Regions from separate parts of the Paenibacillus sp. FSL R7-0163 genome, predicted to be linked through region 3. Evidence: riboswitches for the same ligand, from Rfam matches in the RefSeq annotation. Region 3 holds a riboswitch; each other region holds the start of a gene.
The links. Region 3 has a riboswitch for cyclic di-AMP ahead of NST45_RS26920 (3D domain-containing protein). Riboswitches for the same ligand answer to the same signal wherever they lie in the genome.
Positions count from the first base shown of each region.

Region 1 (4,216 bases), 3.2 Mb from region 3:
AGATCCGGAGCAAAGCTGGTTACAGCCTCTAACGGAAGATCGTAACTAATTGTAGGAACATCCTTCAATTCAGTGGCCAGATAATCCTGAACGCCATTTGTAACTGACCATTGAGCTACTGGAGTCACACCCAGAGTTACCAATGAGTCTTCCAAATATGAACCCAGGACGCGCTGTGGATTAGCCGGAATCGTTACTTCATGGCCCATTGCATCTGTTAATGTCTTAGGAGCAGCAGGTGCCTCTGTAGATTCTGCTGTAGGAGCTGTTGTAGGCGCTGTTCCTGCATTTGATGAACTTTCAGCATTATTATTACCACAAGCGGAAAGTAATAGCGTCATCACTATTAGTCCGCTCATTGTCACTTTCATGCTTCCTGATCTTTTTCTGTTAAGCCAAAACATTAAAAACCCTCCTATATGTAACTGCTTTGATATTCAAAGGTGACCTTTACCTCTGCTTCACTTTTAAATGATATTGATTCTCATTCTCTGTGTCAACATATAAATTTCAAATTCTGTGGATTTGCAACAATTTCCTTCATATAAAATACAAAAGAGGTTATATTCCGAACGTTCCGGATATAACCTCATCTTTAATCTTCTACTTATTTATTTAAATGATAAGGGACAGTCGCTACTACAACGTCCTTTTGATTCATTAGATACGAGCGGATTAAAAAGCTGGTCTGATTATGAAGCACGGCTTGCCACCAATGTTTGGTAATAAACTGTGGAATCAGAATCGTGATGTGATCCGTCGCAGCTGTCTTCCACTCAACCGTATCGATAAACTTCACTAACGGACGAATGATACTACGATATCTGGAGCGAAGTACAATCAGGCGTACGCCTGGATTCCATTCCTCCCACCGTTGCTCCATCTTATGAATGTCTTCTTCATCAAAGCCTACATACACAGCAACAACATTATCTGTTAGAGACTTCGCATAGCTGATGGAATGTAATACAGCACGTGTAACCCCTGCAACAGGAACAACTACAGTACTTCCTTTAATTATAGGTTTATCAGTAGCCGGACATATACGCAGTTGATCCGCAGTGTTCAAATAGTGCTTATGAATACGGTGGAACACGAACATTACAGCAGGTAAGAAAATGAATGCCATCCATACGCTTGAGAATTTAGTAATAATAAATATAAGCGTAATCGTCAATGTAGTCAGCATACCGATGGTATTTACAACAAATCTTTTCACCCATCCAGCAGGTCTTGTTTTGATCCAATGCACCATCATCCCCAGTTGGGATAAGGTAAAAGGAATGAACACGCCTACCGCATAAAGTGGAATCAAACCTTCCGTATTCCCATGGAATGCAGCCACAAGTATGATAGACATAACTCCTAGAAAAATAATGCCGTTTGAGAAGCCCAGGCGGTCACCACGGACCATAAATGCGTGTGGCAGATATTTATCTTTTGCAAACATAAAGGCAAGCAGCGGAAACGCTGAATATGCTGTATTAGCTGCCAAGAACAAAATCACTGCTGTAATCCCTTGAATGAAAAAGTACAATCCGCCACGGCCAAAGGTCGATTCAGCGATCTGAGAGACAACCGTAGCCTTTTCATCTGGCACAATACCATACCAATACGCCAGCACAGTGATTCCGGTAAACATAAAGCCAAGGATAAGTCCCATGATCATTAGCGTCTTGGCTGCATTCTTCTCAGCCGGTGCTTTAAAGTTTGGGATCGCATTAGATACGGCCTCAACCCCCGTTAGGGCTGAACAACCAGAGCTAAACGCTTTTAATAGTAGAAACAAACTTACATTAGATACGGCGCTGCCTATTTCAGGAACATTCGCATGCGCGCCACCCATTGCATATTTAACGATACCGGAGATAATCAGAACAACAATCGAAACCACAAACAAATACACTGGAATTGCGATGAACGAAGCCGATTCAGTCACTCCGCGAAGATTAATGATTGTTAATAGAACGATAACAGATACAGCGATGAGAACAGTATGATTATGAAGACTTGGAAAAGCCGATGTGATCGCATCCGTCCCTGCCGAGGCACTAACCGCTACGGTAAGAATGTAATCCACCAATAATGAACCCCCAGCGAGCAGCCCTGTCGGAATACCAAGATTGCTCTTGGCTACGATATAAGCTCCGCCTCCTTGCGGATAAGCAAAAATCGTCTGCCGATAGGATAAAATCAGGATGGCCAGCAGGCCCAATACGGCTAATGCAATTGGCAGGGAATACCAGATGGCAGTAAACCCGGCAGCCACCAGTACAATCAGTATTTGTTCCGTTCCGTAGGCTACAGACGAGAGCGCATCAGAAGACAGGACAGCCAGTGCTTTAACCTTGGATAACTTTTCATGATCGAGTTCATTCGACTTCATCGGACGTCCGATCAATAGTCGTTTTACCTTGCTTACCATGGTGGATACAGTTCCTTTCTTTGGGAGCTGAAACGGAATTTCCGTGCGCTGTTTTCATCGGTGGATTTCATAAATGCAGACACAAAAATAAGCATACGGAAATGATCCGCATGCTTATGCATGGTCATTTTCCCACCTTGCTTACGAGGTTAGCTGGCGGATTCGGGCTGTGGTTATAGCCCTACGGTACAGGTCTGTTCGACCCGGTTCCGATTCACCCCATTGGCATGAATGCCAAGTTTGGTTCCCCCGTTTTTCCTAAGAAAATTCAGCGCATATTCAACTTCTCACAAGGTCTAATATTAGTCTACAAAGTGCCTACAGTAAAGCGTTGAAAAAAATGAAAAAAGAATGAAAAAACATCCAATAAGCTCAAATATAGCGTCTTATTGGATGCTCTCTTTCATTATCTTCAATTATCCCTCTAGCCCGTGATTTTAATACCTTTTCAGCTTTTTTGTAACTTCCAAAGCGAAAACTAAAATCCTAAGCTCTCCTCTGCATCTACTTCAATCATTTCTTCTTCCTTACGTCCATACCAAAGAAGGAGACTAATTAGAGCAAAAGCGATTAAAGCTAACAAAGGAATCGTAATAAATCCGAAGTAGTTCAAGTAATCTTTATTACAAGGAACACCAATTGTACAAGGTAGAACTTTACTTAACGCTGGAATCTTCTGTTCCGCATAATGATAGATTGAGATACTGCCACCAATCAAACTTAATGGAAGCACATAAGGAATGATGCGCTTATCTCCACGGAAAGTGGCAATTCCCAACAAAAATAACTGCGGATACATAAAAATCCGCTGAAACCAGCAAAGCTTACAAGGTTCATATTTCAAGACTTCACTTAAATACAAGCTACCAGCTACAGCAACCAAAGAGACAAACCAGGCCAGATAGAGGCAGTTACGCTTGCAAAAAGATAGGAATTTTGTCACTTTGCCTCCACTGCTTTTGCGGCGGTGTTAATTTCAGATGTAATCGCTTCAATATCGAAAGGTTCAGCCGTTTTCACCCCATTAATGTAGAGCGAAGGCGTAGTTGTCACGCCTGCGTCAGTTGCCAACTGAATGTCTTTCTTCAGCTCATCTGCATAAGTTTTCTCTTGGATGTCTTTACGCAACAGATCGTAATCGATCGCTAATTTCTCTTTTTCAGCAAGGCTTATCAAGAAATCCTCAGTGGCCCATTCGTCGCTCTCATCCCCTTGCTGCGCATATACAGCATCATAGAACTTCCAGAATTCATCCTTATTCTGATGGTATACAGACAATGCAGCTAGTGAAGCTGTCTCAGAGTCAGGACCAACGAAAGCCATATTTACAAAGTAAAGAGCTGCTTTTCCCTCGTTGACAAAATCTTGAACAATTTTCGGTTTCATGGAGCCAGCAAACTGGGAACAAGCTGGACATTTGAAATCGCCAAATTCAACAAGCTTAACAGGTGCATCCTCATTACCAATCCTAGGTAGCTCACTGTAATTGAATTCTACCGGTTCTCCTGTAGAGACATTCTTTGCTGCATCTTTCGAAGCTAACATAAACAATCCAACAAAAATGATAACTACTACAGCTATTGAACTAATAACTAAAATTCTCGTTTTCTGCTTCTGTTGCTCCTGTTCTACCCGTCGTTTCTCTTGTTTGCTCAACTGGGGAACATTTGGACTTTTTTTAGGTTTACTCAAGGAGAATTCCTTTCTGTCCTCTAGGGACTAATGTAGTTTTTATCATATACATTTAAAATTATATAATTATTAATCTCTTTTTGGCAAACAGTATAGTCA
Region 1 is NZ_CP150224.1:2,455,966-2,460,181, reverse strand. It holds gene NST45_RS10925 (iron-hydroxamate ABC transporter substrate-binding protein) at 1-404, opposite strand, end outside; gene NST45_RS10920 (APC family permease) at 608-2,425, opposite strand; cyclic di-AMP (ydaO/yuaA leader) riboswitch at 2,550-2,709, opposite strand; gene NST45_RS10915 (disulfide oxidoreductase) at 2,904-3,368, opposite strand; gene NST45_RS10910 (DsbA family protein) at 3,365-4,117, opposite strand.
Region 1: it holds a riboswitch for cyclic di-AMP, as region 3 does, so the genes downstream of both, NST45_RS10920 (APC family permease) here and NST45_RS26920 (3D domain-containing protein) in region 3, are expected to answer to the same signal.

Region 2 (4,216 bases), 2.5 Mb from region 3:
ATGCTCAAATTTAGCGGGATACTTTGTTGAAAAGCCTCTGGCATGGCAGTGCCTGTTAATACAAGATACCACATCGTATCAACCGCATAGATATGGCTAAGGGCATGAGCGATGGTGGGAAATGGGCTGTTCACTTCTTGACTTAGCACAGAAGGCGGGAGTTCCTTGATTCTCCCCAGGATAGTTTGGTTTGCCCATGTGTGGTATTTAAACATTTCTACTGGATAATTTGTCATTCGTACATTCTCCTTTTGAATGGTCATGGATTTGTTTTTTGTTACTGTAGTTAATATAAAAGAAGAAGTATGACATCAGACTGTCATACTTCTTCATAAAGTTTGAGTGTGTTTTGAAGCTGCTCTTTTAAAATACCTCGCAATGCAGGGGGTTCGAGGACTTCGGCGCCGCTGCCAAAACTCAGCAGAATGGACCAAAGCCAACGTGCTTCCAATGGCTTATACACAGGAATTCGCATCGTCATGCTTTTATCGGAATGAAATTCCTTGTCGACTTGATGAAACTGATCCAAAGCTTCTGCCAAAGCCTCAGGGCCTACCCGGATCACTATTTCCTCCACCTGATCTGCCCTGTTTGAACAGCCAGCCTCTTTGGGTACCTCATGTTGCGAATGAAAGGTATCCTGCGTCAGGAACAAATTCAGCATCCGGGAAAGTCGGAACTCTCGATAGTCCTGCCGAGCCCGGCAATAACCATAGATGTACCAGTTGCTATATTTAAAATGAAGCTTTACTGGTTCCATTTCACGGGTTGTACGTTCATTTTTTACACTGATGTAATCAAAACGGACAACATTTCGTTCCGCTATAGCCGCACGTAAAAGAGGAAGTGCGTCAGGATCCGTACGCCGGGTTTCAAGATCCACCGCGAGACTAGAAGTCTGTGGCTCCGTTCCTATCGTTTGCAGCCGTTCAATGGTTCCTTGCGTATGCTCATCTTCAAACACGGAAGAGAGACTGTTAAGTACAGTAATCAGAGAAGTGACATCATACGAACGGAGCAGGCTTTTATCCATTTTATATCCGTCCATAATGCCATATCCACCTTTAGTACCCTGATACGTTACGACCGGGATGCCAGCGGCACAAATCACATCGATATCCCTATAGATTGTTCGCTGGGAAACCTGAAACTCTTCAGCCAGCTTGGAGGCAGATAAAACTTCGTGGTTCAATAGCTTGTAGATCATAGAAATCAATCGTTCCAATTTCATGTGTGCATTCCCACCCATTAGTTCATTTCGTGTTACAGCGTGATTATATCATAGATTTTTTCGGGCTAATTTTGGGAGGGAGGAGTTTTGTTGTTGGTGATGAAGAAATATCCTATGACAGAGTCTGACAGAGCCGATTAATTTATTTACAGATTAAATCCGCAGGCTCTGATAAATGATTAACAGAAATAATAGCATCGTTTTTTTTCACAGGTGGGGTCCAATATTGCTCATTCCCAGGCAGGTCATCGAACCATTCGGCGTCCTTTGGACAATCTAGAATCATGAATTTTCCGTATTCCTGATCTCTGGATTGATGGTATTTGAGATAGGCTTTCCCGTTATCAATGGCGAGAATTTCTATTTTTCCTGAGGTGTGGCTCATGGATAAGCGTACTCTTTTGCCAAGTCCTGAGGTTCTAGCTTTGGCTTCTTCTACAATTTGATAGACTTGCTCGAGCGGTAATACGAAATCCCGGTTTCCGGCAACGGGCCGGTTCACAAAGAAGTAGTAGGGTGTAACGCCAGCCCATGAAAGTCGGTCCAGTAGTTCCCCTAAAATAATGGGATCATCGTTGATGCCTTTGAGGATGGGAGTCTGATTTACGACAATTGCCCCTGCGTTGTGGAGAGCTTTAAATGCTTTTTTGGCTTCAGGTGTGATTTCACGAGGATGATTGATGTGCGCCATAACATAGATTCGTTTGTCTTCGGTAGAGTAAGTACGAATCAGCTCCAGCAGCTCTTCGTCTTCAGAGATCCGCATCGGATTAAATACGGGTATCTTCGAACCTAGTCTAATGATTTTAACATGCTCAATGCTTCTTAGATTTTCAATAATGGATCTTAGCTTCGGTGTGGAGAGAATTAAACTGTCCCCGCCCGTAAGAAGTACGTTGTTAATCTCCGGATTCTTTGCGATATACTCCAAGCCCGGAGAGACATCAGCCATCGCCTCTTTCACGTCATTTCGAAACAGACGCTTACGGAAACAGTAGCGGCAATAAGCCCCGCAGACCTCGGATACAATCAGTAGTGCAGTGGTTCTATACTTGTGCTGACAACCAGGTACCACATAATTCGTGTCCTCATCGGAGGCGTCCCAGCGCCCATACTCCAGCAGTTCACCTTCGTTAGGAATAACCAGCTTACGGATGGGATCTTCTGGATCATCCCAGTTAATCAAAGACAGATAGTAGTCATTTACACGAAAAACAAATTTTTCTGTAATTTCTTTCAGATTCTCTTTTTCCAGCTCAGACAACATAGCTATTTTGTTAATATCCGTGAAGTACTTTACCTTTTGCACGTACATCTCTCCTTTGTCTCGTAGTGTGAGAAATGAGGGAGCCTTAGTGTCAAAGGCCAATCTACTGCCAGCAGGGTCCAAAAAAAGCACAAAAAGAGACCCTTAGCAAGGGTCTCTGGTTATGTAAATAACATGAAAAGCAGACCCATCCACTGCTGACGAGGTTAGCTGACGGACTCGGGTAAGATGGTACCCTACATTCTAATGCTCAATGATTCGCCCCAATTAACTGGTTCCCCCGCTTTTCAACTGTAAAAGTTGGAAATTAAGCGTAGATAAAGTATACCCTATGAAGTTTTGAAAAGTCAAAAGAGAATCCTAGATTCACCTTCAATTGCTAGCGCTACTTCCGCCGAGTAGTTTAGGCAACAACGTTAGCAGCTTCTCCCGGGTTAACGCATCACTGGAGTTCCATTTGCTTCCGTCGAGCAGATAAACATGTCCCTGACGTACTGCCGGGAGACTGTTCCAAAGTGAACTGTCTAGTAGTCGTTCCATTGCAGCTCGCGAGTCTTTGCGTTCCGGAATGAACATGAAGATATGATCTCCGGCGTAGGCAGGCAGTCGTGTTGGATCCACTTCGGCGAACCCTAACTCTTCGTCCAATATGGCCTGAATCTCTTCGGTCGGTTGTAAACCACATGGGGCATAAAGCGCAGTGGAGAATCCGGACATTCCCATAGCATATAGATGATCTCCATGATCATAGACCAAAGCAGAGGCGGTTTCTCCAACTTGGAGAGTTGTCGAGTAAAGCTGCTGCCACATGGCTGCGTTTTTGATTGTGAATGACTCCAGCCATGCTTCCGCTTCGCGCTGTTTACCTAGCCAACTGCCTAATGTCCGCATTCGGTTGTCGAGAGGCGCAAATGAATCAAAGGTGAGTGTCGGAGCGATACCAGAAACTGCTCTGTAGGCTCTTTCATCACTATTTGCCAAAATGATCAAATCTGGGTTTAGGGAAGCGGTCAACTGCGGGTCCAGTGGAAACCCGACGTTGGCGAGCTTCTTAAGTCGATGTTTATAGACGCTGTTCCGGGCGAATGCTTCATCTCCACCGATAGGCTTTACACCTAACGCGAGAAGGTCGCCAAGTGTCTCGCCATGATAGACAATACGTTTCGCTCGTTCAGGAATTTCCACCTCATGACCCGTCCAATCCTTGACGGTAAGCTTACGACCTTGCTGATGTGCATATTGTCCGGGTGTAACTCCTGTTTTTTGCCGAAAGCGGCGGCTGAAATAGTATTCATCCGAGAAGCCGACCAGTCTGGCGATTTCCCGCAGTGGTTCAGTCGATTCCTGCAGGAATCGTTTGGAATGATTAATACGCAGATCCGTCAGGTATTCAAGCGGCTTTTTACCCGTAAGCTGTTGAAAGATCGGTGTATACTGCCAGATCGATATCCCCGCCCGTTCAGCCAACTGCTTCACGGTGATACTCTCTGTATAATGCTCCTGAATGAATGTTATGGTCTTTTCTACGGATTCCGTAGGACTTGGCAGGTGTTTGGAAGGGTAATTATGCTCAAAAAGTAGCAGCAGCAATTCTTGGAATTTTAATTGTCGCTTGAATTGTTGTACATCATCGGTATTATTCCTGTTCATGAGCAGCTCTTCGACTAGTCGGATTACCTTGGTGAACGGGTGCACAATTAACTCCCGTCTGCCGGAAA
Region 2 is NZ_CP150224.1:3,631,065-3,635,280, reverse strand. It holds gene NST45_RS16260 (DinB family protein) at 1-236, opposite strand, end outside; gene NST45_RS16255 (YafY family protein) at 320-1,231, opposite strand; gene NST45_RS16250 (KamA family radical SAM protein) at 1,374-2,540, opposite strand; cyclic di-AMP (ydaO/yuaA leader) riboswitch at 2,681-2,822, opposite strand; gene NST45_RS16245 (AraC family transcriptional regulator) at 2,871-4,216, opposite strand, start outside.
Region 2: it holds a riboswitch for cyclic di-AMP, as region 3 does, so the genes downstream of both, NST45_RS16250 (KamA family radical SAM protein) here and NST45_RS26920 (3D domain-containing protein) in region 3, are expected to answer to the same signal.

Region 3 (4,216 bases):
GGTTCAATACCCGCTTCTGCGAGTAAAGCCTCCAGCTGCTCACGTCCTTGTTCAGGGAAGTAACGAGCCTTCAGATTGTTAGCAATCGTCTTGCGGCGCTGTGTGAAAGAAGCGTGAACCACTTCAAAGAAATGCTTCTCACTCTCCACCTTTACCGGAGGATGCTCTCTAACCTTCAGACGGATAACAGCAGACTCCACATTAGGTTGAGGGATGAATACCGTACGCGGCACGATACAGACGAGCTCAGGCTCGCTGTAGTACTGCACGGCAATGCTAAGACTTCCGTATTCCTTTCCACCTGGAGATGCAGCCATACGCTCCGCAACCTCCTTCTGAATCATTACAACGATGTTATCAAGGGGAAGCTTCTCTTCAAGCAGCTTCATCAGAATCGGAGTAGTCACATAATAAGGCAGGTTAGCAACCACACTGACCTTGTTCACAGTGGTGAAATCTTCCTTGAACATTTCCTGCAAGTTCACATTGAGGACATCATCGTTACGAACCTTAACATGGGGATAAGGGGAAAGTACGTCTTTTAATATTGGAATCAGTCTACGGTCTATCTCTACGGCAGTTACAGCACCGGCTGTTAGTGCCAGACGCTCCGTCAGCGCTCCAATTCCCGGCCCGATCTCCAGCGCCCCAGAATCGCTATCTAGTCCAGCAGCGTCTACAATCTTGTCCAAAATATTTTGATCAATCAAAAAATTCTGTCCCAGGCTTTTCTTGAACTTGAATCCATAACGTTGAATAATCTCTTTGGTCCGTTTTGGAGTCGAAATTTCCTCTCTACCACTCATGAAGTAATGCCTCCCTGATCAATTTGGGCGAGAGCCCCGGCAAATTCCTCCCGCGTAATCCCAAACATCGCCAGCCGCTTGTACAGCTGTTTGCCGTTACAATATCCGATTCCAAGCAAATTACCAAGCGCCATACGTCTTTCAGCAGCCCGAGGGTGTACAAGCATTCCAGCGGCCATAAGGTCATCAATACCAATCAAAGCAGGTGCTCCTTCAAAAGAGGTATGTACGTTACGCAGCGCATGACGAATCGCCTCTGGCGATGCATTCTCTACACCGATATCCCCTTTTCGAGTTGCGTCCTTCTCCGGAATAAAAGCATGCTTGCAGCCCGGCACCTTCGCTGAAACGATTTTACGAATTCGCTCCCCAGCATGGTCCGGGTCCGTAAGAATAATAACCCCTCTGCGTTCCATAGCTAGCGCAATCTTCGCAATTACAGTCCGGTTTACAGCAGAGCCGCCTGTCTCAATCGTATCTGCTTCCACAGCACGCTTAATGGCTACGGTATCGCTTTTGCCTTCAACGACGATTAATTCCTTAATCATATTTCTTGACTCCTTCCAAAAAAAGCAAAAAGAAGAGGATTCGCTCCTCTTCTTTTGGTTAAAGAATGTATAAGTGATGAGCGGTTGCTCTGCGATCAACGAAATGATCATCCAGCGTTCCTTAACGGTTATCATCACTATAGCTTATCAAAGGATTTTTTGCAAAAGCTTCAGTTCTAGTTAAGCTCTGGTTTCACAGGTCCAATCACATATACGGTACGTGATTTACGGCCGAAATTACGAGCATGGCTCAGGGAATCATAATAGACATCCACTTTATTGCCTTTAATGGCACCGCCCGTATCCTCTGCACGGCGGAATCCAAGCCCATCGATATAAACCCACCAGCCAATAGGAATTACATTCGGATCTACTGCAATTGTACGACCTTCCGTTACGCGTGTTCCGGAGGCAGTTTTAGTACCTATTCCTGGCTCTTCTGACGAATAAGCTGTCATGGAGACGTTCTTAATCATCTTCTTGTACTCAAAGTCTACGCCAGCCTTGCTTGTGACGTTCTTAGTCTTAGCGCTAACTTTAGTCGTTTTGGAGGTAGTGCTTGATTTGGAAGTTGTTGTAGCTTTAGCAACTACAGTAGGCTTAGGAAGTGCTTTAGTACCAACGGCAATGATCTTATCTTTTGTTACCGTTTGTACTTCCTTGCCGATCATGCGCATAGAGGCCAGTTCTCCGTCTTGATAGATCTTTTCAATATGCTGAACCATGACGCCTGGTTTGCCTGCCTGTGCCACTCTAACTGTTCCCACAGTAAGGGAGGGATCTGCTGTCTTAATAACACGGAAAGGTAAGTTAGTTGTTCGCTGTACCGTTTGCTTGTTGATACGAACGATCTTAATCTCCATGTCAGCAGAGATGGTGGTGTCTAACGAAGGAAAAATCTTATCATAGCCTTCTAGGTTGATACCCAGTTTGTCAATCGCCTGACCGATAGTGTCTTCGGTCGTATATAACGTTTTTGTTGCTCCGTCCGCAGTAAGGCTAAATTTCTGCGCACGATTGATAACGACACGGTCACCGTCTTTTATTTCATCACTCAGACCTAAAGATAATTCATCATGCGGCTGCAGCGAAATTTGCTCTTTCTCCAACACATCACCAAGAAGTGCTTCTCGCGTTTCAAGTGTCTGTGTTTGCCCGTCTATTACTAAAACAAATTGTTTGTTACTTTGACCGTGTACGTACAGCAGAATTAACAGCGCGATTGCGATTGAAATCACACCTGCAAGTAAAAGTACGCGAGTATTTACTTGCTCCCACCGTAATGCGAAAGACCTGCTGGATGACTGCGAATCATGGGATACCTCTGGTTGGAATAAGCCCATTCTCTCCATCCTCCTTACATAGCCTCGTCGTCAATTTGTATATCATGAGGACTGAATTTCTTTGACGAAACTATTTGAGATTGTCACAGGATACGCACGTATTAACTTAGCGTCTCCTGCTCATGGATCGCCTGCTCGGCACAGCTACTCCCACACCTGTTATATAACAGTATGCGGGCAACATTCAGTTTATTCAAAAATAAAGAAGCCTAAAAAGAGTTCTCTTGAGGACTCTTTCGTGGCTTCTCCGATGTCAGAATACGCGGGAATGTTTGTGCACGAGGTTGCCTCTCTTACTTGCGCTTACGGGGTTAGCTGTCGGGTTCGGACGAAAGAGAGACGCCCTATTTCAGGTCACCCGCTCACGGCGGTTGCCCTTAAATTCACCCCAAAGACCACGTGAAGAAATCAAATATTGTTCTGCGGCAATTCCTAGTCGTATTCAAGATACAGGCATGCGGCAGTTCAATATTGGTTCCCCCGTTCTCCATACGGAGACTCAGCGAGACGATCCATGAATCAATGGCTGTCACAATAACAACAGCTCACATCACTGAAAAGATGATATCCTGTTTTGATGCATGTTGTAAAGGACGATTCAACCACGTTTAAGCAAATATATGGTTAAAATATTGTAATAATCAGCCGTTTTTATATTAAAAAAGTTTAATATATCGGCTATTCTCTATTTTTCACCCGTTTTACTCCTGTTTTCAGACAATCCCAAATCGTTCCAGTGCGTTCGCATACGTAATTTTAGCCAATTCTTCCCATGTTAACCCTTTAATTTCAGCCGCAGCCTCTGCTACTAACTTCACATGAGCACTCTCATTTCGCTTGCCACGGAAGGGGTGTGGAGTCAAATATGGAGCGTCTGTTTCGATCAATAATCGGTCCAATGGCGTCTGTGCAAGCACCTCTTTAGGCACTCTGGCATTTTTGAACGTTATCGGTCCTCCAAATGACAAATGAAATCCAAGGTCTAGACACATTTTTGCTGTTTCCCAGCTGCCTGAGAACGAATGCATCACGCCACCAATTTCATTTGCTTTTTCCTCCCGTAAAATCCGTACAACATCTTCATGAGCATCACGGTCATGTATACAGATTGGCATTTTTAGTTCACGGGCTAGTCCGATTTGTTTGCGGAAGACCTCCTGCTGCACATCCTTGGGAGAGGTATCCCAATAATAATCCAATCCAATCTCTCCGATGGCCACCACTTTTTCATGGCTGCAAAGAGAGGCGATCCAATCGAGGTCCCCCTCTTTCATATCAATCGCATCCTGTGGATGCCAGCCCACCGCTGCATAAATATAATCATAAGATTCAGCCAGCTTCATCGTTGAAGGGATCGTTTCCCGATTAAATCCAATATTGATCATCTTGCTAACTCCGGCCTCTACTGCACGAGCAATAACTTCCTCGCGATCCTCGTCGAATTGAGGCGCATCTAGATGTGTATGTGTGTCGAACAGATACATTTTAAAGCTCACTCCTTGTTGTTTTTATCAATAGT
Region 3 is NZ_CP150224.1:6,125,595-6,129,810, forward strand. It holds gene rsmA (16S rRNA (adenine(1518)-N(6)/adenine(1519)-N(6))-dimethyltransferase RsmA) at 1-806, opposite strand, end outside; gene rnmV (ribonuclease M5) at 803-1,354, opposite strand; gene NST45_RS26920 (3D domain-containing protein) at 1,531-2,697, opposite strand; cyclic di-AMP (ydaO/yuaA leader) riboswitch at 2,983-3,212, opposite strand; gene NST45_RS26925 (TatD family hydrolase) at 3,411-4,181, opposite strand.

Region 4 (4,216 bases), 1.1 Mb from region 3:
TGATTTAACAGGTACTCTCCTTGGACCGCTTATCAACTTTGCATTCTCGACTCCTCGTGCAGGAGTGATAACATCCCTTGCTGCTTATTTCAGTAATACCATAGCTTTATCGCTGCTTGGTACTACAATAAATGTAACAGCACAGTTGTACCAATCGGCCACACCAAATAACACATTTACTGCTATTCCAGGGGCATTAGTAGCGCTCCCACCTATCACAGGTACTATTAATCTAGGAACTTTTGTCAATGGAATTACAAATGATATCAATTTTGCTGTAACACCACAGACACGTCTGCTTATGGTATTCTCAGCCACTGCTACAGGCCTCACCCTTGTAAATACAGTCACTGGTTATGCAAGTGCTGGCTTTACGATTGTATAATCATTAAAACAAATTCAAAAAAAGGCATCTGCCATTCCTTCTAAGGAGTGATAGATGCTTTTTTGGTAATATACGGTACACTTACTTGATCTTTCGGACTCAACTGCCGCTATTCGTTAATTTATCCCTGTTTAGAGAGATCATCGGACCTGAGAGGCGGTATTGGGCAGAAATGGTGCTCAATAGCGTCTATTTTGTACAAATAACGCCTATGGGGTCCAATAGCAACTCAAAAATAGGAAACTGTTGCAAATAAGAGCGCTTGAGTCCGATAGTCTGCAATGTCACTCCCCGCTCTTCTTCTCTCCTACTCATGTCCGGAGGCTGAATCCCTATTACCGAAACCTTCCTTTCCTTTGGTCTCGATCAGGAGCTGCAGATACGCTGCTTACTACACCTCCTTCTATACACTTACCATCACTACTTAGAATCTACTGTTTCTTTCCCACGTCGGATGAGCTGCTTACTATGCCTCCCTCTATACACTTACCTTCACTTAGGTCTACCGTACTCTCCCACGTCGGATGCGCTGCTTAGGTCTACCATTCTCTCCCACGTCGGATGAGCTGCTTACTACGCCCTCCTCTATACAATTACCTTCACTACTTAGGGTCTAACGTACTCTCCCACGTCTGATGCGCTGCTTACTACGCCCCTTCCATACACTTACCTTCACTACTTAGGGTCTACTGTTCTTTCCCATGTCGGGTGAGACGCTTACTACGCCCCTTCTATACTCTTACCTTCACTACTTAGAGACTACTGTTCTTTCCCACATCGGGTGAACTATATTTGATGCTGTGGTAGGGTAGGGACATTAAGTGGCGTTCTAGGTACAATATGCTTGTAAATGTTCAACATCCACCGGTTAGTAAAATACCAAAGGCTGGCTCATTCGTAGATTTCACTACTGATGAGCCAGCCTTTAGTTAGATATCCATTATATTAGGGAAATCCTCCCTAATATTCATCGATAATCGCTTTAAAATAAGGTTTTTAGGGAATTTATCCCTAAAAATTCATGCAAATACCCATTTATGGCTAAAACATCCTATTATTAGGGAGGTTTTCCCTAATCCACGTTCTAGGAGCCATAATCCCCTTCATTTTAGGGAAGTTTTCCCTAATCCACGTTCTAGGAGCCATGCTCTCTATCACTTTAGGTAGAATTTCCCTAATTCACGTGCTAGAAGCCATAATCACCTTCACTTTAGGGAGAATTTCCCTAAAGTTCTACCCAGAAAGACGTCCCATAGCCAGCTCATGCTCCCTGGCTATGGGACGCCCTTTTCCACTTAAACGCTTCGCTTGTAAAGGTCTCCCTATAGATCAGCTAATCTGCTGACTGCCCTGCTGCTTCTCCAAGAAACGTTGAAGAATCGCATTGAATTGCTCCGGCTGGCACAGATTACTTGGATCTAATGCGTTCGGAATAATCGCCAACTGCGCATGTGGCAGCTGGGACACCATTTCCTTCATACAATTCACTCCAAATTCATTAAAGTCCCCTACAATACATAAAGCAGGACGTTTAAAAGCCTTTAAGCATCTGGTGTAATCAACATGGCTTGTAGCCAGTCTTTGCCGATATAGCTCCCGGGGACGTTTGTCCAGCAACCCTCTTCTAATCTCATTGTAGGCCAGACTCCAGCGCTCTCGGTACATCATCCGAATCGAAGGCAACACCAGCTCGCTTGGGAGATAATACATTAGCAAACTGCAATATGCTGCCATAGTTTGTATTTTCCCTACAATTGTTGATCCGTGAGTCCTACAGAAGCTGTCTGCGACCACAATTGCTTTTACACGCTCAGGATATTGTTTGGCAATATGCTGAACGACTAAGCCACCATAGGCGATTCCTACAAAAACTGCTTCACGAATACCTAGGTCATTCAACAGCATAATCAGATCCAGACATTGCGTCTCAATAATCTCATGTGGGGCCTCCAGCAGTTTACCAGACTTACCATTCCCCCGTAAATCGCACAAAATCACTTTATATTTATCGGAAAAATACTCCAGCTGTGGTTTGAACATACTGTGTGTTAATCCATGTCCATGGATAAACACAACCGGAGTGCCAGTTCCATTGATTTCATAATAGAGCGAAGTTCCGTTCAGTTTAGCGATAGGCAAAGGTAACACCTCTTTCATAATAAATTCTACGACTATATCTGCTTAAAAACGCAGCAAAAAACCACAGAGGGATTCTCTGTGGCTATTCATCACTAAACACGCCATTCATCCTCTCTCCATACGCTTACGAGGTTAGCTGTCGGATTCGGGCAGTGAGAGTTGCCCTACCTGCAGGGATGCATGTTATGCACCCGGAACAGGATTCACCCCATAACCAGTGCCGACTCTCACATCGGCTGCCAGTTGTTGGTTCCCCCGCTTTCCAGAAACGGAAATTAAGCGGATTGCTTATGTAATTGTAAATTTAAGATAATTGTCAGTTCTGAGATGAATCATACTCTTGTAAGGTTTGCTTGTAAAGGAGGGCTCTGGTCAAAATAATGTTGAAAGCAATGCTTTTCATTTCATATTGAGCATACTCTTCATTTTCTCTTTCTTTTGCTCTTGTTTACTCGTTTTATTTAAGAAAATGGCTCTGAACCAAGCCAAACGGAGGTTAAAACACCAGTACTTTCTATATAAAGGCCATCCTTTTCACTGGAGATATGAAAAAAGCTAAGCAGAATCAGAGATATTCCCTGTCCACTTAGCTCCCTTTTACAATACTATGGCTACAAAAGATCGGCGTTTTTCAATGCATGCTCCCAGCTTGGAAAAAAGAACAGCGCACTTCTCATAAGCTCTGGGTCGCTTTGCTTTACTTGTTTTTTACTGATCGAGCTTCCGTCGCTTTGCAGCTTTTTGATCCGACTTAATACTTCATCAGCCTCCAAAGGAATTTCCATTGAAACACTCCTTTCTCAGTGACCTGTTTCCCTTCATTTTCTCCATAATATGTTTATTTATTCCGTACTCTTAATTTCCCCAGATTAAACCATCTGATAGATGGGTTGTTCAGCAATGAACCGGGTAGGAAGCATGGGATATTTGTCTGCTAAGATTTCAGCTAAATATTTCATTCCCGGCGCTTCACTCTCCGCATGACCTAACATGATGAGCGCTTTAGATCTGCCTTGGTGCCCTGCATCCCGCACATATTCCGGAGTCTCCCACTCTGGTCCCTCACCAGCAATAATTAAATCAAGATTGTGATCATTAAAAAGCGGAATAGCCATCGTCCCGCCTCCTCTGTAACCTACTAATATCCCTACGCGTTTGCAGGAAAGAGACAGGTCACCGGCAGCGCGTACATAAGAGATCCCTAGCTTACTTTTAATATATTGAGCAGCTTCCAGTACAGTCATAGCAGGAATAGTGAGAATCGTAGCAGCTGCTTGCTGCTCTTCCACGTATGCGGACCAATCTAGTTCTCGCAGTAAACCCACCATAATTCCATCCGGCTTTTGCCGATGCCAATAATCATGATAACGAAAAATAGCAATTTGGGAATGTTCGATCAGACTTTTTTTCGCATGATAAACCGGATCACCTTCTAACCACTCGCTCGCCGCATGATGGCTATAAAATACACCTTCATGCGTGATCAGCAAATTGGCTCCTAACGCTATTGCTTGCTCCACAACATTTTGTGTGGCAGAGAAGGCCGTAATAATCCCTGTGACTTCAGTTTCCGGTTCCCCTGGGTTCAGAATATCCACAGTCCCTTCTACCTGTTCCACAGTTCCCATTAAATCTTCCAAAATCGCTCTAATCGTGAGGCTCACTATCATCATCCCTCGATTCGAAATCTAA
Region 4 is NZ_CP150224.1:331,710-335,925, reverse strand. It holds gene NST45_RS01460 (exosporium glycoprotein BclB-related protein) at 1-385, shown strand, start outside; gene NST45_RS01455 (alpha/beta hydrolase) at 1,715-2,524, opposite strand; cyclic di-AMP (ydaO/yuaA leader) riboswitch at 2,630-2,816, opposite strand; gene NST45_RS01450 (hypothetical protein) at 3,136-3,309, opposite strand; gene NST45_RS01445 (Nif3-like dinuclear metal center hexameric protein) at 3,394-4,152, opposite strand; gene NST45_RS01440 (alpha-glucuronidase family glycosyl hydrolase) at 4,213-4,216, opposite strand, start outside.
Region 4: it holds a riboswitch for cyclic di-AMP, as region 3 does, so the genes downstream of both, NST45_RS01455 (alpha/beta hydrolase) here and NST45_RS26920 (3D domain-containing protein) in region 3, are expected to answer to the same signal.